One region of the Streptomyces sp. NPDC052682 genome, then DNA from elsewhere that is predicted to be linked to it. Evidence: riboswitches for the same ligand, from Rfam matches in the RefSeq annotation. Region 1 holds a riboswitch; each other region holds the start of a gene.
The links. A riboswitch is a leader RNA that binds a small molecule or an ion and turns the genes downstream of it on or off. The one in region 1 is predicted to bind cyclic di-AMP.
Positions count from the first base shown of each region.

Region 2: another riboswitch for cyclic di-AMP. It lies ahead of AB0K80_RS13465 (LysM peptidoglycan-binding domain-containing M23 family metallopeptidase); the one in region 1 lies ahead of AB0K80_RS14110 (M23 family metallopeptidase).
Region 3: another riboswitch for cyclic di-AMP. It lies ahead of AB0K80_RS04575 (LysM peptidoglycan-binding domain-containing protein); the one in region 1 lies ahead of AB0K80_RS14110 (M23 family metallopeptidase).
Region 4: another riboswitch for cyclic di-AMP. It lies ahead of AB0K80_RS21435 (NlpC/P60 family protein); the one in region 1 lies ahead of AB0K80_RS14110 (M23 family metallopeptidase).

Region 1 is NZ_JBFATS010000008.1:24,955-30,434, reverse strand. It holds gene ribA (GTP cyclohydrolase II) at 1-329, opposite strand, end outside; gene AB0K80_RS14125 (MarR family transcriptional regulator) at 455-970, opposite strand; gene AB0K80_RS14120 (dihydrofolate reductase family protein) at 1,060-2,199, shown strand; tRNA gene AB0K80_RS14115 (tRNA-Met) at 2,248-2,321, shown strand; cyclic di-AMP (ydaO/yuaA leader) riboswitch at 2,616-2,777, shown strand; gene AB0K80_RS14110 (M23 family metallopeptidase) at 2,790-3,818, shown strand; gene AB0K80_RS14105 (aldo/keto reductase) at 3,913-4,872, shown strand; gene AB0K80_RS14100 (PrsW family intramembrane metalloprotease) at 4,922-5,480, opposite strand, start outside.
Region 2 is NZ_JBFATS010000007.1:247,797-253,276, forward strand. It holds gene AB0K80_RS13460 (alpha-galactosidase) at 1-1,082, shown strand, start outside; cyclic di-AMP (ydaO/yuaA leader) riboswitch at 1,393-1,554, shown strand; gene AB0K80_RS13465 (LysM peptidoglycan-binding domain-containing M23 family metallopeptidase) at 1,559-2,497, shown strand; gene AB0K80_RS13470 (DUF6250 domain-containing protein) at 2,699-3,427, shown strand; gene AB0K80_RS13475 (SGNH/GDSL hydrolase family protein) at 3,573-4,358, shown strand; gene AB0K80_RS13480 (MBL fold metallo-hydrolase) at 4,734-5,480, shown strand, end outside.
Region 3 is NZ_JBFATS010000002.1:456,374-461,853, forward strand. It holds gene AB0K80_RS04565 (GNAT family N-acetyltransferase) at 1-460, opposite strand, end outside; gene AB0K80_RS04570 (HAD family hydrolase) at 691-1,509, shown strand; gene AB0K80_RS04575 (LysM peptidoglycan-binding domain-containing protein) at 1,506-2,321, opposite strand; cyclic di-AMP (ydaO/yuaA leader) riboswitch at 2,327-2,483, opposite strand; gene AB0K80_RS04580 (polyprenyl synthetase family protein) at 3,016-4,026, shown strand; gene AB0K80_RS04585 (DUF2092 domain-containing protein) at 4,313-5,480, shown strand, end outside.
Region 4 is NZ_JBFATS010000013.1:48,979-54,458, forward strand. It holds gene AB0K80_RS21425 (M23 family metallopeptidase) at 1-352, shown strand, start outside; gene pcrA (DNA helicase PcrA) at 404-2,878, opposite strand; cyclic di-AMP (ydaO/yuaA leader) riboswitch at 3,114-3,265, shown strand; gene AB0K80_RS21435 (NlpC/P60 family protein) at 3,274-4,431, shown strand; gene AB0K80_RS21440 (hypothetical protein) at 4,451-4,804, opposite strand; gene AB0K80_RS21445 (NlpC/P60 family protein) at 5,258-5,480, shown strand, end outside.

The DNA.
Region 1 (5,480 bases):
GCGTCGAGCTTGTTGTAGAGGCCGATGCCGCGGCCCTCCTGGCGGAGGTAGAGCAGGACCCCGCCGCGGTCGGTGATGCGCTCGACCGCCTCGCGCAGCTGCGGGCCGCAGTCGCAGCGCGCCGAGCCGAACACGTCCCCGGTCAGGCACTCGGAGTGCAGCCGTACCAGCGGCACCGGGCCGGGGTCGCCCAGGACGACGGCCAGGTGCTCCCGGCCGTCCACCAGCCCGTGGAAGGTGACCAGGTCCGCGTCGACGCGGTAGCCGTCGTGGAAGCGCAGCGGGACCCGGACACGGGCGCGCGGGGTGGCGGCGGGGATCTCGGGCATGCGGGCCTCCGGGTTCCGTTCCAGTGCTTCAGATTTGAAGCAGGACATGGCCCGGGACTCTACTGCATGCTTTAAATTTGAAGCAACTGGCTATTCAGCCGCATGATGAGGGGCATCTCACAGCGTCATGAGCAGGGCGGCGACGAGCGGCGGCGCCACGGCACGTCGTCGGACGCCGGCCGCGTCGCGTCCTCCTGCAGCGCCCGTGCCACCTCGCCGCAGATCTCCTCCAGCTGCCCGACCTGCTCCTCGCTGAGGTGGTCGAAGAGGGAGGCCCGTACGGTCTCGACGTGCCCGGGAGCCGCGCGCTCCAGCACCGCCAGGCCCGCGTCGGTCAGCACGGCGATGCTGCCCCGCTTGTCCCACCGGCACGCCTCCCGCCGTACCAGGCCGTCCTTCTCCAGGCGCGTCACGGCGTACGTCAGCCGGGTCCGCGTGATCTTCAGCCGCTCGGCGAGGTCGGTCATGCGCAGCCGCCGCTCCGGGGTTTCCGAGAGGGTGGCCAGGATGGAGTAGTACAGGTGCGGCATGCCGGCGTCCTGCTGGAGCTGCCGGTCGATCGCGTCCTCCACGAGCAGGGTGGCGGCGAGGTACGCGCGCCAGGCGCGCTGCTCGGCAGGGGAGAGCCAGCGGGTCGTCATGCCGCCAGTGTAGGTTTGCTTCAAACTTGAACCAAGACCCACCAGGACCCGCCGCACGGCTCCCGGGTCCGGCTGCGAGGAGCGCGCCGATGCCCCACCCGTACGTCCTGCTGTCCGCCGCCGTCTCCCTCGACGGCTACCTGGACGACACCGGCCCTGAGCGCCTGCTGCTGTCCAGCCCCGCCGACTTCGACCGGGTCGACGAGGTGCGGGCGTCCGTCGACGCGATCCTGGTCGGCGCCGGCACCATCCGCGCCGACAACCCCCGGCTGCTGGTCAACGCGCCCGGGCGGCGCGCCGCCCGCCTGGCCGAGGGCAGGCCCGAGTACCCCCTGAAGGTCACGGTCAGCGGCTCCGGGGACCTGGACCCGGCGGCACAGTTCTGGCACACCGGGGGCGAGAAGGTCCTCTACACGACCGACCGGGGCGCCGAACGGGCCCGCGCCCTCGGCATCACCGCCGACGTCGTGCCGCTCGGCAGCGGCCTCGACTGGCGGCGCCTGCTCACCCACCTGCACGACGTGCGCGGCGTACGGCGGCTCATGGTCGAGGGCGGCGGGCAGATCCACACCCAGCTCCTCACCCAGGGCCTCGCCGACGAACTCCAGCTCGTCCTCGCCCCGCTCTTCGTGGGCGATCCGGCCGCGCCCCGCCTCTTCGGCCCGGGCTCCTACCAGGGCGGCCGGCTGCGGCTGCTGGAGACCCGCGCGATCGGCGACGTCGTCCTCATGCGCTACCGGCCGACCGCCCCGGGCACCGGCCCGCTGCCCTCGGCCGCGGACCACCACTGGCTCGCCCTGGCCTGCGAACTGGCCGAGCGCTGCCCGCCCTCGGACACCGCGTTCAGCGTGGGGGCGGTGGTGGTGGCGGCCGACGGTACGGAACTGGCCCGGGGGTACTCCCGCGAGGGCGGCGACCCCGTCGTGCACGCGGAGGAGGCCGCGCTGGCGAAGACCGGCCCGGACGACCCGCGCCTGGCGACCGCCACCGTCTACAGCAGCCTGGAACCCTGCGCCCGCCGGTCCTCCCGGCCGCTGCCCTGTGCCCGGCTGATCCTGGCGGCGGGCGTACGGCGGGTGGTCACGGCGTGGCGGGAGCCGGACACCTTCGTGGCGGGCGCGGACGGCAGCGGACTGCTGGCGGCGGCCGGTGCGGACGTCGTCGTCCTGGCGGAGCACGAGGAGCGGGCCAAAGCCCCCAACCGGCACCTGATCGGCGGCGGGCGGTGACGTGTGTGCGGGCTGTCCCGAACATGGCGTACACTGGTGTCATACCGACGCGGGGTGGAGCAGCTCGGTAGCTCGCTGGGCTCATAACCCAGAGGTCGCAGGTTCAAATCCTGTCCCCGCTACTGAAGGCTCAGGGCCGGAACTCATCGAGTTCCGGCCCTGAGTCGTTCCCGAGCCGGGGCGGCAGCGTCACGCGGTGTGACCGCACTGTCCCGCTCCGCACGGCAGTTGACGGTCCGTCAAGCCCCGTCAGTCACGCGAGGTGTGGTCAACTCGCCCGATTATCGCCGGTGATGACAGGTAAGTCCCCGGGAAATTCGCTAACGATCAAGCGGAACCGCTTGGAATCACCACCTCACCTCTATTAACGTTCGATAACGCAGCGCGGTCGTCCCAGCCGTCACAGAAGGCGGCTCCGTGCGCACGCGCCGAATCCCGCAAGGGAACCGGGGAACCACCACCATGGGGTGAATCACGCGGATACCGCCGTGCCGGCACGGCCGGCCGGTATACGCGCGTAGGAGACCTTCCCGCTCCGAACCCGTCAGCTAACCCGGTAGGCGGAGACGGAAGGAAAGGAGTACGCCTACGTGGCGTCCAACCGGCCTGCCCCCGCGGCCCCGTACGCGCCGAGCCGGCGCGAGACCGACACCTTCGGCTACGGCGGCCCCAGCGTCGACGAGGGCCCGTTCCAGGAGTGGAACCCCACCGAGGAGTCCATCCGTCCCGTACGCGGCCGGCATCGCGTCACCAAGCAGCGCGGCGGGCTCGCCCGCAGCTCCACCGTCCTCGGCGTCGGTGTCATAGCGGCCGTCGGCGCGGGCGGCATGGCCAGCGCGCAGACCGGCAAGCCGCCGGTGTCGATCTCCATGCCGGACCTGTCCTCCGTGGGTTCCCTGATCTCGGACGACGACACCCCCGAGGGCTCCGCCACCCCGCTCAGCAGCATCGGCACGACCTCCGCCGACACCGAGCAGGGCGCCGCCGACGCCGGTGAGGTGCTGCGCGCCCGGATCATGGCGCAGGCCGAGCGGCAGCAGGCCCAGGTCGAGAGCAAGGCCGCCGCCGAGGCCGCGGCCGCCGCCGAGAAGGCCGCTCAGGAGGCCGCCGAGAAGGCGCAGAAGGAGGCCGAGGCCAAGGCCGCCGCGGCCAAGGAGAAGGCGGAGGAAGAAGCCCGCAAGAAGGCCGAGGCCGAGCGCCTGGCCGAGCTGGCCAAGCAGTACACGCTGCCGACCTCCTCGTACACCATCACCTCCACCTTCGGCCAGGCCGGCGCCTACTGGTCCTCCGGCTACCACACCGGCCTCGACTTCGCCGCGCCCACCGGCACCCTCATCAAGGCCGTGCACAGCGGCACCATCACCGAGGCCGGCTGGGCCGGTTCGTACGGTTACCGCACGATCCTGACCCTCGACGACGGTACGGAGCTGTGGTTCTGCCACCAGTCCTCCATCAACGTCAGCGTCGGCCAGAAGGTCAACACCGGTGATGTGATCGGCCGCGTCGGCGCCACCGGCAACGTCACCGGGGCCCACCTCCACCTGGAGGTCCACCCGGACGGTTCCGCGAACGGCGTCGATCCGATGGCGTGGCTGCGCGGCAAGGGCCTCAACGTCTGAGCCCCGCCGGGGGATCGGGCAACGCCCGGGAGTTTACGAACCCTTGGCCGGACGCGTGGAATGGGCGGGTCCGGCCGGGTCGTTGACGACGGACATGACGTCGAACACCACCCCTTCGCTTCGCAAGCTCGGCAGTTCCGACCTCGAGGTCTTCCCGCTCGCTCTCGGGGGCAACGTCTTCGGCTGGACCGCCGACGAGGCCACCTCCTTCGCGGTTCTGGACGCCTACACGGCCGCCGGCGGCAACTTCGTCGACACGGCCGACGTGTACTCGGCGTGGGTCGACGGCAACCAGGGCGGCGAGTCCGAGACGATCATCGGCAGGTGGCTCGCCGCGCGCGGCAACCGCTCCGACGTCGTCATCGCCACCAAGGTCAGCCAGCACCCCCGGTACCAGGGCCTGTCCGCCGCGAACATCAAGGCCGCCGCCGACGCCTCCCTGCGCCGCCTCGGCACCGACTACATCGACCTGTACTACACCCACTTCGACCAGCCCGAGGTGCCCGTCGAGGAGATCATCGGCGCGCTGGACGACCTGGTGAAGGCGGGCAAGGTGCGCTACATCGCCGCCTCCAACATCTCGGCGGAGCGGCTCAAGGCGTCCCTGGAGTTCTCCGACCGCGAGGGCCTCGCCCGGTACGTGGCGCTGCAGCCCCACTACAACCTCGTCTCGCGCGACACCTACGAGGGTGAACTGCGCGACGTCGCCGAGCGCTCCGGCCTGGCGGCCGTGCCGTACTACGCGCTCGCCTCCGGCTTCCTCACCGGCAAGTACCGGCCCGCTACGACGGTGGACAGCGCGCGGGCGGGCGGCGCCGGCAAGTACCTGGAGACGGAGCGGGGCCGGCGCGTCCTGCCGGTCCTGGACGAGATCGCCGCGGCCCACGAGGTGCCCGTCGCGACCGTCGCCCTGGCGTGGCTGGCGGCCCAGCCGACGGTGGCCGCGCCGATCGCCTCCGCGCGGACCGTGGAGCAGCTCCCCGCCCTGCTCGGGGTGGCCGGCCTGCGGCTGACGGACGCAGAGGTGGACAGTCTCACGCGGGCGTCGGCCTGAGCCCTGTCGCCCTCGTCCTCCTCCGCTCGGCACCGGTAGGGGCTTTCGCTCAGGTCCGGTACGGGTTGTACGCCGGGTACGGTGCCGCCGGGTGGCCGTACCCGGCGGCGCCGTACAGCCCGTACACCGGCCAGGGCGGTGTGATCACCGGCACCGGCGGGGCGGTGGCCCTGGCCGCGTGCTCCAGGGCCGGGCGGGCCAGGTCACGGCGCCGCCACAGCTCCTGAAGCAGCTCCCGCTCCCGTACGGCGAAACCGGCGTCCGCCCGGCCGCGCCGCGCGCGGTGGCGCAGGAACGCCAGCGAGGTGGCATACGCCTCGTACCGCGCCACCGTGCGGGCCGCCTGCCGTCCGGCGTGGTGGCGGGCGTACTGCCGGGCGATCCGCCGGGCCCGCATCGAGCCCAGCGCGAACGGTTCGGCCGGCCCCAGCCACCCGGCCACCGCGTAGGCGGGCAGTTCCTCCCGTACGGTCCTCAGTTCGCGCTGCCGCGTCCAGATCACCAGCCAGGTCAGCACGCCGAACGTGGGCACCATGAACGCCGCGTACACGGCGAAGAAGCCGTACTCGCCGAGCGTGGAGGAGCCGTTCCACAGCGCGTGCAGGGCC
Region 2 (5,480 bases), on a different contig from region 1:
TGGTCGACGACGGCTGGTTCGGCGCGCGCACCAGCGACCGGGCCGGGCTCGGTGACTGGACCCCCAACCCCGACCGCTTCCCGCAGGGCCTGAAGCCGCTCGCGGACCATGTGCACGGCCTGGGGATGCAGTTCGGCATCTGGGTCGAGCCGGAGATGGTCAACCCGGACAGCGAGCTGTACCGGGCGCACCCGGACTGGGTGCAGTTCCAGCCGGGCCGCGCGCGTACGGAGTTCCGCAACCAGCTGGTGCTCAACCTGGCCCGCGAGGACGTCCAGGAGTACCTCTGGGACCAGCTCCACGGGCTGCTGTCCAGCGCCCCCATCGACTATGTGAAGTGGGACTTCAACCGCTGCTTCTCGGACGCCGGCTGGCCGGAGGACGCGTATCCGCAGCGGCTGTGGGTGGACCATGTGCGCGCCCTGTACGCCCTGCTGGACCGGCTGCGCGAGGCGCATCCGGGTGTCGCCTTCGAGTCCTGCTCGGGCGGTGGCGGACGGATCGACCTCGGGGTGCTCGGCCGGACGGACCAGGTGTGGACCTCGGACAACACCGACCCGCTCGACCGGCTCGCCATCCAGCACGGCTTCAGCCAGATCCACCCCGCGCGGGTCATGGCGGCCTGGGTCACCGACAGCCCCAACGCCATGCTCAACCACCGGGCGAGCTCGCTGCGCTTCCGGTTCGTCAGCGCCATGGCCGGGGTGCTCGGCGTCGGCGGCGACCTCACGAAGTGGTCGCAGGAGGAGCTCGACGAGGCGCGCGAGTGGGTGACGCTCTACAAGGAGATCCGGCCCGTGGTGCAGCGCGGCGACCTGTACCGGCTGCGCCCGCCGGCGGGCGGGCTGAGCGCCGTGCAGTACGTCCTCGGCGACGACACCGTCGTCCTGGCCTGGCTCCAGGCACAGCACTTCGGCGAGCCGATGCCGGCGCTCCGGCTGCGCGGCCTCGACCCGTCGGCGACGTACGAATGCCTTGAAACGGGCGAAATTCACCGAGGGGCGGTGCTGACGCACCACGGGCTGCGGGTCGGGCTGCGCGGGGACCTGGACGCCACCGTGGTCCGGCTGCGACGGCGATGACCTGATTCGAGTCGACTGTCTGAATAGGCCGCTTCTTCCTGACGTGCCCCGAAAAGGAGTCAGAATGCTCGGGGCACGTGAGCAGCGTCATAATCGTGACGATGTGTGGTTGCCATGTGCACGTAATAAAGGCCCTTTCCAAGGGAATTCGAGGAAAGCAAAAGATCCTTAATCGACCGACGGTCACCACAAAAGGCGGCGGAATTCTCCTGAATCGCCGTCACGGGCAACCGCACGCTTGTCCCCGCGCATCTTGTTCGCTTACGTTCGCCACCGATCCGGACGGACGCCGAATCCTGCCGCCGCCCGGAGCCCGCACACACTGACCCGTGTACGGCAGGAGCGGGGGACCCACAGGCAAGACGCCTGTTCCGGTCTCCGGAACAGGCTTGGGGTTAAGCCGCGCCTCGGCGCGGCCGGGCATCTCCAGTCCGCACCCGACAGCTCACCTCGCAGGCGCCGGAGAGGAATTCGCCATGCCCGCGAAGGGTAAGCACCGCCGTCCCAAGAGCCAGCGTTTCACTCGTTCCCTCGCCGCCGCCGGAACCGGTGGCGCCGCACTCGCCCTTCCGCTGCTGGGCGCCGCCGGCGCCCACGCGGCCACCCCGCAGTCCGCTCCGGACCAGGCCGTCGCGTCCCTTCCGGCGGCGCAGCAGAACGCTGCCGGAAAGAAGGACGGGGGCGTGCGGACGTACACCGTGAAGGCCGGTGACTACCTCGTCAAGATCGCCGAAGAGCAGCACGTCAGCGGTGGCTGGAAGAAGCTCTACGCCGACAACCGCGAGGCCGTCGGCGACGACCCGTCGCTGATCCACCCCGGCCTGAAGCTGTCGATAGGCAAGAAGGCCGCGACGGGCACCGGCAAGCCGGCCGTCCCGGCCAAGCCCAAGACCACGTCGTCGAAGCCGTCGTCCTCCAAGGCGTCGTCCTCGAAGACGTCGGCCGCGAAGCCCGCCGCCGCGAAGACCACCACCGCCGACCGGGCCGTCCAGGCCGCGACCAGCGCCGCCGGCTTCACCGCCCCGGTGACCGGCCCGGTCGGCACCGGCTACAAGGTGGCGGGCAGCATGTGGTCCAGCGGTTACCACACCGGCGTCGACTTCGTCGTCCCGACCGGCACCTCCGTGAAGGCCGTGGGCGCGGGCACGGTCGTCTCCGCCGGCTGGGCCGGCGCGTACGGCAACCAGGTCGTCATCAAGCTGAACGACGGCTACTACGCCCAGTACGCCCACCTGTCCTCGCTCTCGGTGTCGGCCGGCCAGACCGTCACCGCCGGACAGCAGGTCGGCCTGTCGGGCTCCACCGGCAACTCCACGGGTCCGCACCTGCACTTCGAGATCCGCACCACGCCCGACTACGGCTCGGACGTGGACCCGGTCGCCTACCTCCGTACGCACGGCGTCTCCGTGGGCTGACCCGCACGACCACTTGCCTGACACGCCGCCGAAGGCCGGACCCCGATCCCCGGGTCCGGCCTTCGGTGTGTGGGCGCGAACGCCTCGACAGGCGAGGGTGGTTGGGACACAGTGATCGGTGCGACGAGAGCAAGCGCTTTCCGTCCGCTTGCTTTCCGCCCGCTTCCCTTCCTCTCCCTCGACCAGAAGGAGCCGTGTCCCGTGCCGACCACCCGCAGAGCGTTCGCAGCCCTCGCCGCCGGTGCCGCCCTGGGGGCCCTCGCCCCGGCGGGCACCGCGCACGCCGCACCGCACGGACGGCCGCGGCCCCGCCGCCTCCTCGCCCACGACGACTTCTGCCACGGACTGGGCCAGTGGGTCACCGAACTCCAGGACGGCGGCACCGTCTCCGCCTCCCGAGGCGTCCTCGACATCGACGTCCCCAGCGGGGCCACGGTCTGGTTCCGGGAGCGGCTGGAGGGACCGTACGTCCTGGAGTACACCGCCACCGCGGTGTCCGAGGGCGGGCCCAACGACCGCGTCTCGGACCTCAACACCTTCTGGAACGCCACCGACGTCCGCTCCCCGGACGACCTCCTCGCCACACCGCGCGGCGGCGCGCTCGCCGAGTACGACCAGCTGACCTGCTACTACGCCGGCTACGGGGCGAACTACAACACCACCACCCGGCTGCGCCGGTACGTCGGCGAGCCCGGTGTCCGTCCCCTGCTCCTCGACTACACCGAACCCCTGCTGGTGCCGAACCAGCCCAACCGGGTCCGGATCGTCTCCGCCGGGCCGACGGTCCAGTGGTGGAACAACGGCCGGCTCGTCTTCGACTACACCGACCCGCAGCCCTACACGGGCGGCCACTTCGCCTTCCGTACCGTGTGGAGCCACTTGCGGGTCACCGGGTTCCGGGTGTGGCGGCCCAGCCCTCAACACCCCTGACACAGGGCGTATTCCGGACTTGACGAACACTTGGAGAGTGGCTTATCTCACCGCGCGTCAAGCCTTGCCTACGGTCGCGTAGGTCACATTCGAAGGTGAATCATGTCCTGCTGTGGCAGACGATTCGAAGAGTGACAGCAGATCAGTGATCGGGTCGTACGTTGCGGTGGGGGACAGCTTCACCGAGGGCGTCGGCGACCCCGGCCCCGACGGGGCGTTCGTCGGCTGGGCCGACCGGTTCGCGGTGCTGCTCGCGGACCGCCGGCCCGAAGGCGACTTCCAGTACACCAACCTCGCGGTGCGCGGCAGACTGCTCGACCAGATCGTGGCGGAGCAGGTGCCGAGGGCCGTCGAGCTCGCCCCCGACCTGGTCTCGTTCTGCGCGGGCGGCAACGACATCCTCCGCCCCGGCACCGACCCGGACGACGTGGCCGAGCGGTTCGAGCGGGCGGTGGCGGCGCTGGCCGCCGCGGCCGGCACCGTCCTGGTGACGACCGGGTTCGACACCCGGGGCATGCCCGTGCTCAAGCACCTGCGCGGCAAGATCGCCACGTACAACGGGCATGTGCGGGCCATCGCCGACCGGTACGGGTGCCCGGTGCTCGACCTGTGGTCGCTCAGGAGCGTCCAGGACCGCCGGGCCTGGGACGCCGACCGGCTGCACCTGTCGCCCGAGGGGCACACGCGCGTGGCGCTGCGGGCGGGCCAGGTCCTCGGCCTTCAGGTCCCGGCCGACCCGGAACAGCCGTGGCCGCCGCTGCCGCCGCGCGGCACCCTGGAGGTCCGGCGGGACGACGTCCAGTGGGCACGCGAGTACCTGGTGCCGTGGATCGGGCGACGGCTGCGCGGGGAGTCCTCCGGGGACCATGTGACGGCCAAGGGAGCGTTGTCGCCGCACGACATCAAGATGCGGATCGCGGCGGTGGCCTGAGCGCGGGGGCCGGGCTCGCGGCGCCCTTCGTGGGCCGCGGGCCGGTTCCGGTGTGGTCGGTCCTTCTGTGGGCTGCGGGTTCCGGCCCGCCCGGGGGGTCTCGTGCGGGCTGCGGGTTCGGTCCCGGATTGTCGGTGGCTGTTGTGGGCTGCGGCGGTCCCGGGTTTTCGGGGCTTCTGTGCGCCGCGGGCGCTCGGTCTCGGGGTCGGTGCTTCTGCAGCTCGCAGGTCCGGTTCCGGCGCCGTCGGTGACCACCGTGGGTCCGGCCCGGGCGTCAGCGTGGGCGGTGGCTCCCGTCGGTCGCGGGACTGACCCCCGGCCTTGTCGGTGGCCCGACCATAATGGGATGCCTCACCGACTCCACCTGGAGGTACCGTGGCCGGTTTCCGTTCTCTCAGCTCCGGATTCCGCGCGCTGCGGCCCCCGGCCTTCGGTGCGGATCCGAGCGGGGAGCGCATGGCGCGGATCCGTAGATCGCCCCACTTCAAGGACGGCGTCTTCCAGAACCCGGGCGGCCCCGCCCGGACCCGGCCCTCGGCCTCGGGCCGGGAGTTCGCGAAGCTGTACTTCGACAAGGAGGCCCGCGGACGCCGCGCCCCCCAGGGGGCGATGCCGGTCCACGCCACCACGCTCGCCGACCTCGCCAAGCCGCCCGCCAGTGGACTGCGGCTGACCTGGATGGGCCACTCCAGCGTGCTCGCGGAGATCGACGGACAACGCGTCCTGTTCGACCCGGTGTGGGGCGAGCGCTGCTCCCCGTTCCCATTCGCCGGGCCCCGGCGGCTGCACCCGGTGCCCCTGCCGCTGGCCGCGCTCGGCCCCGTCGACGTCGTCGTCATCTCGCACGACCACTACGACCACCTCGACCTGCCCACCATCAAGGCGCTGGCCGGCACGGACACCCTCTTCGCCGTGCCGCTCGGCGTCGGCGCCCACCTGGAGCACTGGGGCGTGTCCGCCGGCCGGCTGCGCGAACTGGACTGGCACGAGACGACCGGGGTCGGCGGTCTCGCCCTGACCGCCGCCCCGGCCCGCCACTTCTGTGGCCGCGGCCTGCGCAACACTCAGCACACCCTGTGGGCCTCCTGGGTCGTCGCCGGGGAAGAGCACCGGATCTACCAC
Region 3 (5,480 bases), on a different contig from region 1:
TGAGGAACTTCGGCGACTGGGCGCGCAGCACGGACTCGTACGTCTCGTAGCCCTTGGCCACGTCGATGACGTAGGCGGGGTGCTCCTCCGCCGCGTACGGCGTGAACAGCTGCTGCTCGGCCTCCAGGTTGTCGAAGACGTAGCTCGACAGGGAACAGCCCCGCAGCAGCGCGCCGGTGTCCGGGCGCAGGCCCGGCAGCAGCACCGCGCCCTGGCTGTCCGACACCCCGAGCCCGATCGCCCGGCCCTGCCCCAGCGCACCCTGCTCGTAGGGCAGGAAACCGACCGGCTCCCGCCCCTCGTACAGCACCGCGACCCGGGCCCGCGGCCGTACGCGGCCCACCGCCTCGGTGAACTCCGGCTCCATGAAAGGGTTGCGCGGCGCCTGTGACCCGGCGCGCAGCTCCCGCCAGCGCTCCCTCTCCCCCTCGCCGAGCTCCTCGGGCATCAGCACGCGCATGCGTCCACTGCGTCCGTTGCTCAACCTGACCCCCCGATCAAGTCCCCCCTGGACACTTGGAAGGTACCGCCCGGGACCACCAAGGCGGTAGGGAGCGGAGCATCTTGTTGCCAAGTGGTGCGAAGACCTTCAACCGTGCGGTAACCGGCCATGCCGGAAAGGCCTTTCCGGGGCGGGAGGCGTGCGGCAGGCGATGAGTCGGACGGGTCCGCGGTCCGTATTCTCTGATCATGGCCGCACCCCTCGCTTACTCCCTCATCGCCACCGACCTGGACGGAACGCTGCTGCGCGGCGACGACACCCTGTCCGACCGGTCCTTCGCCGCGCTCGCGCGGGTGGCGGACGCCGGTGCCCAGCACCTCGTGGTGACGGGCCGCCCGGCACCGAGAGTGCGGCCGCTCCTGGACGACCTGCGCTGCGAGGGGCTCGCGGTGTGCGGGCAGGGCGCGCAGGTGTACGACGCCGGCGCCGACCGGCTGCTGTGGTCCGTCACGCTGGACCGGGAGCTCGCCGAGACCGCGCTGGAGAAGGTCGAGGCCGAGGTGGGGGAGGTGTACGCGGCCGTCGACCAGGACGGCGTCGACGGGCTCACGCTCATCGAGCCGGGCTATCTGATGCCGCACCCGACCCTGCCGGCGCTGCGCGTCGCGCGGCGCGCGGACCTGTGGTGCGCGCCCATCAGCAAGGTGCTGCTGCGCCACCCCTTCCTGTCGGACGACGAACTGGCGGCAACGGCACGCGCGGTGGTGGGGTCCCTCGCTTCGGTGACGATGTCGGGGCCGGGCACGGTCGAGCTCCAGCCGTGCGGCATCACCAAGGCGACCGGGCTGGCGCTGGCCGCCGAGCACCTGGGTCTTGGCCGGCACGAGACGATCGCCTTCGGCGACATGCCCAACGACATCCCGATGTTCGAGTGGGCCGCCCACGGCGTCGCGATGGCCAACGCCCATCCCGAACTGAAGGCGGTGGCCGACGAGGTCACCCTGTCGAACGAGGACGACGGCATCGCCGTCGTCCTCGAGCGACTGTTTCCCGGCAGCCGGCTCTAGTAGGGCCCGAAGACGTTGTCGATCGAGCCGTACCGGTGGGCCGCGTAGTTGCAGGCCGCCGTGATGTTGGCGACCGGGTCGTAGGGGTCCCAGGACGTGCCGTCCACGTGGTACGCCTGGAAGGTCGGGTCGATGACCTGCAGCAGGCCCTTGGACGGCGTGCCGGCGGCGGCGTTGGAGTCCCAGTTGTTGATGGCCAGCGGGTTGCCGGACGACTCGCGCATGATGTTGCGGTAGATGCCGTCGTAGGACCCCGGGATGCCCTTGCGCGCCATGATGTCCAGCGCTTCCCGGATCCAGCCGTCGAGGTTGTCCGGGTACGTCGTCACCGAGGCCTGGGTGGCCTGGGCGACGGACGCGGCGGGCTTCGCGGCGGGCTGGACGGCGGGCTTCGCCGCCGGCTTCGCGGCGGTGGACGACTTGGTCGCGCCGGCCTTCTTCTCGCCGGCGTCCGCCTCGGTGGTCCTGACCTTCAGCTTCAGGCCCGGGTGGATCAGCCCCGGGTTGTCGCCGACGGCCGTGCGGTTGTCCTTGTAGAGCTGACGCCAGCCGCCGCGCACGTCGTACCGGTCGGCGATGCGGTAGAGGGTGTCGCCCTTGGCCACGGTGTACGTGAGGGTCTTGGGGGGCTGGACCACCTGGGGCGCGGTCCGGGCGACCGTGGCGGGCGCCGTCTGCGGGAGCTGGGCGGCGTTCGCGGTCGTCGCGGCCAGCAGGGGGAGGGCGAGCGCCGCCCCGCCGGTTCCGGCGGCCACGACACCTCGGGTGAGCGGATTGGTTCTGGGGCGGCGGTGCTTACCTCGTCCGGGCATGCTGTCGTTCCTCTCCGACGCCTGCGAGGTGAGCTGTCGGGTTCGGGCGGGAGGTGCCCGGCCGCGTGGGCGCGGCTTCACCCCGAGCCGGACCGGTGCGAGCACCGGTCCGGCGGCTTACCTGGGTCCCCCGCTCCTGCCGTGCGTGAGTGAAGTGGTCATCGGTGGCACGGGCGGCGGCAGGATTAGGCGTCCGCCCGGCAGGGCGGGAACGTATGCGAGAGCACATGTCGGGAACAAGTGCCGACGTCACAGATCACGCTGGTTGATCTTGCCTTGGGGGATTTGACGCGCTTGATCCTTTGCGGTCGCCAAGTTCAACTGGCGCTTTCGGGAAGGCGAAACGGCGGGGTGTGGTGTGATGAGATGGGTGTGGCGGAAGTGACTTACTTCACTGATCGCCGGCCCGGTGCGCATGTCCGCTCAAGAGGCGAATTCGCTTGCTATTTGCGGCAAATCGGGCGTGCGGGCAGGATGACCGGCATGACGAGGCGCCGGTCGATATATTTCTGTATGTATCTGGTCTTATCAGTCGATCAAAAACATAACGGGCGTGATCGGATACCGCCCGGCCTGTAACAGCGGGCGCTGGCGGTGATCGAAACGTGACCGGATACGCTGACTCGAGTGAGGGCAGCGACCTATCGACAAACCGTGTAATCGCCAGCAGACACCAGCAGACAGGAGACCCCTCGTGACCGTCGTCGGGCCATTCGGGCTGAGCGTGCGGGACCAGGCTCTCGAAGCCGATGTCCAGGCCGGATTGGCGGCTGTCGAGGAAGGGCTGCTCGAGGCCACCAAGAGTGAGGTGCCCTTCATCACGGAGGCCGCCCAGCACCTGGTGCGCGCCGGGGGCAAGCGGTTCCGGCCGCTGCTGGTGATGCTCGCCGCACAGTTCGGCGACCCGTACGCCCCCGGGATCGTGCCCTCCGCCGTCGTCGTGGAGCTGACCCACCTGGCCACGCTGTACCACGACGACGTGATGGACGAGGCGGCCGTACGGCGCGGGGTGCCCAGCGCGAACACCCGCTGGGGCAACTCCGTCGCCGTCCTCACCGGCGACTTCCTCTTCGCGCGCGCCTCGCAGATCCTGGCCGACCTCGGACCCGAGGCCGTGCGGGTGCAGGCCGTGGCGTTCGAGCGGCTGGTCACCGGGCAGATCCTGGAGACGGCGGGGCCGCAGGATGGGCGCGATCCGGTCGACCACTACCTGGACGTGCTGGGCGGCAAGACCGGCTCGCTGGTGGCGGTCTCCTGCCGGTTCGGCGCGATGATGTCCGGCGCCGACGAGACGGTCGTGGACGTCCTCACCCAGTACGGCGAGCGGCTCGGCGTCGCCTTCCAGCTCGCGGACGACGTCCTGGACATCGCCTCCGACTCCCACGAGTCCGGCAAGACACCCGGCACGGACCTGCGCGAGGGCATCCCCACCCTGCCCGTCCTGCGGCTGCGCGAGCGGGCCGCCCGGCTCGGGCTCGCCGAGGACGTCGCCCTGTGCGAGCTGCTGGACTCCGACCTCACGGATGACGGCCGGCACGCCGAGGCGCTGCGCCTGCTGCGCGCCCACCCGGCCCTGGACCAGGCGCGCCGGGACACCGTCCGCTACGCGGAGGAGGCCCGGGCGGCCCTGGCCCCGCTGCGGGAGGGGCCCGCGAAGGCGGCCCTGGTGGAACTGTGCGACGCGGTGGTGCACCGGGCGGGGTAGTCCCCGGCCCTGCTCGACGGCGTGCCTCGCAACGACGGTGTGTTCCGGGCGGTGTCTGCCCCTACGACCCCTACGGGTCGGGGGAGACACCGCCCGGCCGTGTCATACCGGAGCAGTACACGGAGTTGAGCCCGGGGTCTGACGCAACCATCGGACGGATTTGGTCAGATGGAAACCACGGACTTCACCACATCTCACCGATTCGGGTGAGAATGGCGGCTCGACGAGGAACCGGTGCGAGGACTCGAGATGGACAGCCGCCGCCGACCACGGAGGTAGGGCACAGATGGCACCGTACGCATCCGACGACAACACGACCGCCGGGGAGACCGACGACCTGCCCGCCGGCCGGCGCAAGGCCGCGCGGTACGTGGTCCCGGTCGCGGTGATGGGCGTGGCGGCCGCGACGATCGGACTCGTCCCCGCGCTCGCCGACTCCGGCGACCCCGACCTTCCGAAGATCACCGCCGAGCAACTCATCGACAAGATCGCGAAGTCGGACGTCCAGCAGCTGTCCGGCACGGTGAAGATCACCACGGATCTCGGGCTGCCGGACCTCGGCGGGCTGGAGAGCGGCCTGATGTCCGGCGCGGCCCGGCACGGCGCGGACGGCGGCTCCTCCGCCGACCCCTCGGCCAAGCTCACCGAACTCGCCTCCGGCACCCACACCCTGCGCGTCGCCGCCGACGGCCCCGACCGGCAGAAGCTGTCGCTGCTGGAGAACGCCGCCGAGTACAGCCTCATACACAACGGCAAGGACGTCTGGGGCTACGACAGCGCCTCGAACGAGGTCTACCACGGCACGGCGGCCGACCACGGCGCGCACGGCAGGCAGCAGCCCCCGGCCACGCCGAAGGACTTCGCCGAAGAGGCCCTGAAGGCGGTCGACCCCACCACGTCCGTGACCGTCGACGGCACCGCGCAGGTCGCCGGGCGGGACGCGTACAACCTGGTCGTCAAGCCCAGGCAGTCCGGCTCCACCGTCGGCGCGATCAGCGTGGCGGTGGACGCGAAGACCGGCCTGCCGCTGAAGTTCACCCTCACCCCGGCGAGCGGCGGCGCCGCCGTCGTGGACGCGGGCTTCACCCAGGTCAGCTTCGCCAAGCCGGCCGCCTCGACCTTCGACTTCACCCCGCCCAAGGGCGCGAAGGTCACCGAGGACCGTGAGCTGGAGCACGCCGGCAAGGCGCCGGAGCGCGCCCCGGAGCACGAGGGCGACCGCCACGCAGGCGGCGTTCCCGAGGGCTTCAGCGGCCTGAACACCATCGGCGAGGGCTGGACCACGATCGCCACCTTCGACACCGATGGCGAGGGCCTGCCCACCGCCGGCGGCGGGGCCGGCGGCGACCTCGGCGGCTTCCTCGACTCCCTCGGCGACAAGGTCAGCGGAAAGTTCGGCTCGGGCACCGTCTTCAGCACCCGCCTGGTCAACGCCCTGATCACCGAGGACGGCA
Region 4 (5,480 bases), on a different contig from region 1:
CGGCCAGTCCGGGGTCAACTGGATGTCCCTGCACACCGGCATCGACTTCCCCGTCTCCTACGGCACGACCGTGATGGCCGCGACGGACGGCGTCGTGCGCACGCAGTACAACAGCGCCTACGGCAACATGATGATCCTGACTGCGAAGGACGGTACGGAGACGTGGTACTGCCACCTCTCCAGCTACATCGTCCCCTCCGGTACGGCAGTCAAGGCCGGACAGCCGATCGCGCATTCCGGCAACTCCGGCAACTCCACCGGCCCGCACCTGCACTTCGAGGTGCGTGCTGCGGGCGGCTCGGCGATCGACCCGCTCCCGTGGCTGCGCAGCCACGGCCTGGACCCGACGTAACGTCCCGGCAAGCCCCCGCCCCGCTCCCGGCGGAGGCTCGTGCCGCCGGAGCTACAGCTTCTCCACCGGCGCGTACCGCAGCAGCAGCCGCTTCGGCTTGGCGTCGCCGAAGTCGATCGTCGCCTCCGCGTTGGCGCCCGTGCCCTTCACCGCGACGACGGTGCCGAGCCCGAACTGGTCGTGCGTGACGCGGTCCCCGACCGCGAGCGAGACCACCGGCTTCTCGGACGCCCGGCGCGTGGCGAACCCGGACGCACCCGAGGCCGACGAACGCGAGCGGGACGACGACAGCGAGGCCGCCACGGCCGAAGCAGGGCCGGACGGCGCCGGAATGCTGGCGCCGGTGCGCTTCCAGTCGACGTACGCCGGCGGGATCTCCTCCAGGAACCGCGAGGGCGGGTTGTACGACGGCTGCCCCCAGGCGCTGCGCATGGTCGACCGCGTCAGATACAGCCGCTCCCGCGCGCGCGTGATGCCGACGTACGCCAGGCGCCGCTCCTCCTCCAGTTCCTTGGTCTGGCCGAGGGCGCGCATGTGGGGGAAGACGCCGTCCTCCATCCCGGTCAGGAAGACGACCGGGAACTCCAGGCCCTTGGCGGTGTGCAGCGTCATCAGCGTGATGACGCCGTCGCCCTCCTCGTCGGGGATCTCGTCGGAGTCGGCGACCAGGGCGACCTGCTCCAGGAACTCCGCGAGGGTGCCCGGGTTGTCCTCGCCGCGGGCCTGCTCGAACTCCAGGGCCACGGCGGCGAGTTCCTGGAGGTTCTCGATCCGGGTCTCGTCCTGCGGGTCGGTGGAGGCCTGCAACTCGGCGAGGTAGCCGGTGCGTTCCAGCACCGCCTCCAGGATGGTCGCCGGGCCGGCGCCGGACTCGACGATCGTGCGGAGCTCCTCCATCAGCGTGTTGAACCGCTTGACGGCGTTCGCGGAGCGGGCGGCCATGCCGTACGCCTCGTCCACGCGCTTGAGCGCCTGCGGGAAGCTGATCTTCTCGCGCTGGGCGAGGGCGTCGATCATGGCCTCGGCGCGGTCGCCGATGCCCCGCTTGGGGACGTTGAGGATACGGCGCAGCGGCACCGAGTCCTCCGGGTTGGCCAGCACCCGCAGGTAGGCCAGGACGTCCCGGACCTCCTTGCGCTCGTAGAAGCGGACCCCGCCGACGACCTTGTAGGGCAGGCCGACGCGGATGAAGACCTCTTCGAAGACACGGGACTGGGCGTTGGTGCGGTAGAAGACGGCGACGTCGCCGGCCTTCGCCTCGCCCGCGTCCGTGAGGCGGTCTATCTCGTCGGCGACGAACTGGGCCTCGTCGTGCTCGGTGTCCGCGACGTACCCGGTGATCAGCGCGCCGGCGCCGGCGTTGGTCCACAGGTTCTTGGGGCGGCGGGACTCGTTGCGCTCGATGACCGCGTTGGCGGCGGACAGGATCGTCTGCGTGGAGCGGTAGTTCTGCTCCAGCAGGATCGTCGTCGCGTCCGGGTAGTCCTCCTCGAACTGGAGGATGTTGCGGATCGTCGCGCCCCGGAAGGCGTAGATCGACTGGTCGGCGTCGCCGACCACGCACAGCTCGGCGGGCGGGACCTCGGCCTCGGGGGGCACGTCGACGGGGTGCTCAAAGGTGCCGACCAGCTCGCGGACCAGGGCGTACTGCGCGTGGTTGGTGTCCTGGTACTCGTCCACGAGCACGTGGCGGAAGCGACGGCGGTAGTGCTCGGCGACGTCCGGGAAGGCGCGCAGCAGGTTGACCGTCGTCATGATCAGGTCGTCGAAGTCGAGCGCGTTCGCCTCGCGCAGCCGCGACTGGTACAGGGCGTAGGCCTGGGCGAGGGTCTTCTCGAAGCCGTCGGAGGCCTGGGCGGCGAAGTCCTCCTCGTCGATCAGCTCGTTCTTCAGGTTGCTGATCTTGGCGCTGAAGGACTTCGGCGGGTAGCGCTTGGGGTCGAGGTCCAGGTCGCGGCAGACCAGGGCCATCAGCCGCTTGGAGTCGGCGGCGTCGTAGATCGAGAACGACGACGTGAAGCCGAGCTTCTTGGACTCGCGGCGCAGGATGCGCACGCACGCACTGTGGAAGGTCATCACCCACATGGCGTGCGCGCGCGGGCCGACGAGCTGCTCGACGCGCTCCTTCATCTCGCCCGCGGCCTTGTTGGTGAAGGTGATCGCGAGGATCTGGCCGGGGTGGACGCCCCGCTCGGCGAGCAGGTAGGCGATGCGGTGGGTGAGCACGCGGGTCTTGCCGGAGCCGGCGCCGGCCACGATGAGCAGGGGGGAGCCGGAGTGCACGACGGCGGCGCGCTGGTTGTCGTTCAGCCCCTCGAGGAGCGCCGCGGAGTCCACCACCGGGCGCGGGGCGCCGTCCCGGTAGTGGGTGTCCCGGTCCGGCGGCACGTCGAACGTCCCGCCGAACAGATCGTCCGGGACCGGCTCCGGTCCGTGATCGTCCTCGGGCGGCGGCGGGGGTCCGTCCTCGTGACCCCGCGGGGCCTGGAGGTCCGCCAGGAAGCTGTCGTCAAAGAGGCTGCTCATCGCTCTCCGAGTCTAGGGCGCCGCACCGACAACCCGCCGCCGCCCTGAGAACATCGCCGGTCACAGCCCACTTCCGCGCGACCACGAACAGTGAAACCCGACCCAGGTCACGAAAATGTATCGGGCATATCACCCACCAACCTTCACACGGACCACACGAGTTGGCTACCGTGCGGTCGGGCCGCACGACCCCCACCGGCGAACGTCGCCGGGCCGCGCGGCCTCCGCCGAGTCCGGCCTGCCGCCGTCGCAGCCGGAGCCGGGGACCCACCGAGACCCCGGGGTGAATCGGCCCGCCTCCCCTTCGGGGACCGGCCGTAGGGCAAACCTTCCGAAGCACGCGCCCGAACCCGACAGCTAACCCGGTAGGCGGAACACGGAAGGAGTCGCCACCCTTGGCGTCGCACCGCAAGTCGCGTCCTGCCGGTACGCGCGTAGCAGGCATACGGCCCCCCGCCCTCGCCACGGCGGCCCTCACGTCCGTGGCCCTGCTGTCCCAGACCGCCAACGCCGCCCCCTCCGAGGACGGCAAGCCGAGCCTGGAGGAGGTCGAGAAGAAGGTCGACGACCTGTACCGCCAGGCCGAGTCGGCGACCGAGAAGTACAACGCGGCCAAGGAGAAGACCGCCAAGCAGCGCAAGCGCGTCGACACGCTCCTCGACGACGTGGCCGAGCGCACCCAGAAACTCAACGAGGCGCGGGAGGAGCTGGGTTCCTTCGCCGCCGCCCAGTACCGCACCGGCGCTTCCGTCCCGGACACCGCGACGTTCCTGCTCGCGGACACCCCGCAGGACTACTTCGACCAGACCCAGCTGATGAGCCGGCTCACCGGCCGTCAGAAGGAGGCGGTCGACGACTACGTCACGCAGCAGTCCGAGACGATGCGCAAGCGCCAGGAGGCCACCGAGAGCCTCGAGACGCTCACCGACACGCAGAGCGACCTCAGGACGGCGAAGGCCACCGTCCAGAAGAAGCTCGCCGACGCGCGGGAGCTGCTGTCGAAGCTGACCGCCGAGGAGAAGGCGCGGCTCGCGGCGATCGAGCGCAAGAAGCAGGAGGAGGCCGCCCGCGAGGCCGCCGAGCTGGCCCGGCAGCAGGCCGAGCAGCAGGCCCAGGAGACGGCCCAGCCGCAGGAGACCCCCAGCCCCTCCCCCTCCACGGGCCCGACGGCGCCCTCGGCCGGCTCCTCGTACACCACCAAGGCCGAGAAGGCGCTCGCCTTCGCCCGCGCGCAGATCGGCAAGCCGTACGTCTGGGGCGCCACCGGCCCCGGCTCCTACGACTGCTCCGGCCTCACCCAGGCTGCCTGGAAGGCCGCGGGCGTGGACCTGCCGCGCACCACCTACGACCAGGTGAACGCCGGCACCACGGTCCCGCTCTCCCAGGCGCAGCCCGGTGACCTGGTCTTCTTCTACGACGACGTCACCCACGTGGGGATCTACATCGGCAACGGCATGATGATCCACGCCCCGAAGCCCGGCACCTACGTCCGCGAGGAGTCGATCTTCTACGACGGCGAGTCGGCCATCCACAGCGTGGTGCGGCCGGCCTGACCACGCCGGTGCCAGAGGGTCAGGTCCACAGCACCGCGATGAAGACGTTCGCCACGGTCAGCAGGCCCACCAGGCCGAACAGGCGCTTGTCGGTCCGCTCCTCGTCCCGCTTCACGTAGACGAGCCCCAGGATCACGATCAGCAGCGCCAGCTTCACGCCGATCTTGATGTTGTCGACGGACTGGTCGTCGGCCTGGTTGAGGCCGACCAGGATCGCCCCGGTGACCAGCATCGTCAGCGCGCCGTGCAGCATCGCGGGGCTGAAGCGGGCGCTGCCCTGGCCCATCGCCTTCATCTGGGTGAGGAAGCCGCCGAGGAGCGCCGCGATGCCGATGATGTGCAGACCGACGAAGAGGTGGATGAGTACGTCCATGAGCCCGGAGCCTATGAGGGCCCCCTGGCCCGCCCGACACCGGCCCGGCGCTCCCGGTGCTCCGCGCGCGTGCGTCTCTGCGCGCATAGCACCTGCCCGGCGCCGCCCGGGCGAGATCCGGCACATCGGTCATCGCTCTCGGTGAAGTCGACAGCGTCTGGACGGGATCACGGTCACAGAAGGTCACCTTCCGGTCCCGTGGCGCCAGTTCCGTGCAACCGCCCTCCGGCCCGGCACGGCCAGCTTTAGCGTCCTGCCCCAGGTGACCGGCTCCCCACCGCCGCCCGGGCCAGGGGCGGCAGTCGGCCACCACCGCCGAGAAGGTCCGGCGGCGGCCCGCTTCCCCCTGTGCGGGCCGTCGCCGGACGCGCGGGCCGCTCACGACGGTCCTCCGACCGCTCCCCGACGGCCGTGCGCCGGACCGGCGGGCGTCGGAAAGGACGTGAAGCGCAGGTGGCAGCACACCGCAAGCCCAGCAGACGCACGCTGGGCGGTGGTCCGACCCGCACGGCCGCGACGCTCGCCCTGGCGGGCGCGGCGACCGCCACCGGATTCGAGGGGACCGGCCAGGCCGATCCTCAGCTGTCCCCGGAGCAGGTCGCGTCCCGGGTGGACACGCTGTACCAGGAGGCGGAGGCGGCCACCGAGAAGTACAACGGCGCGAAGGAGAAGGCGG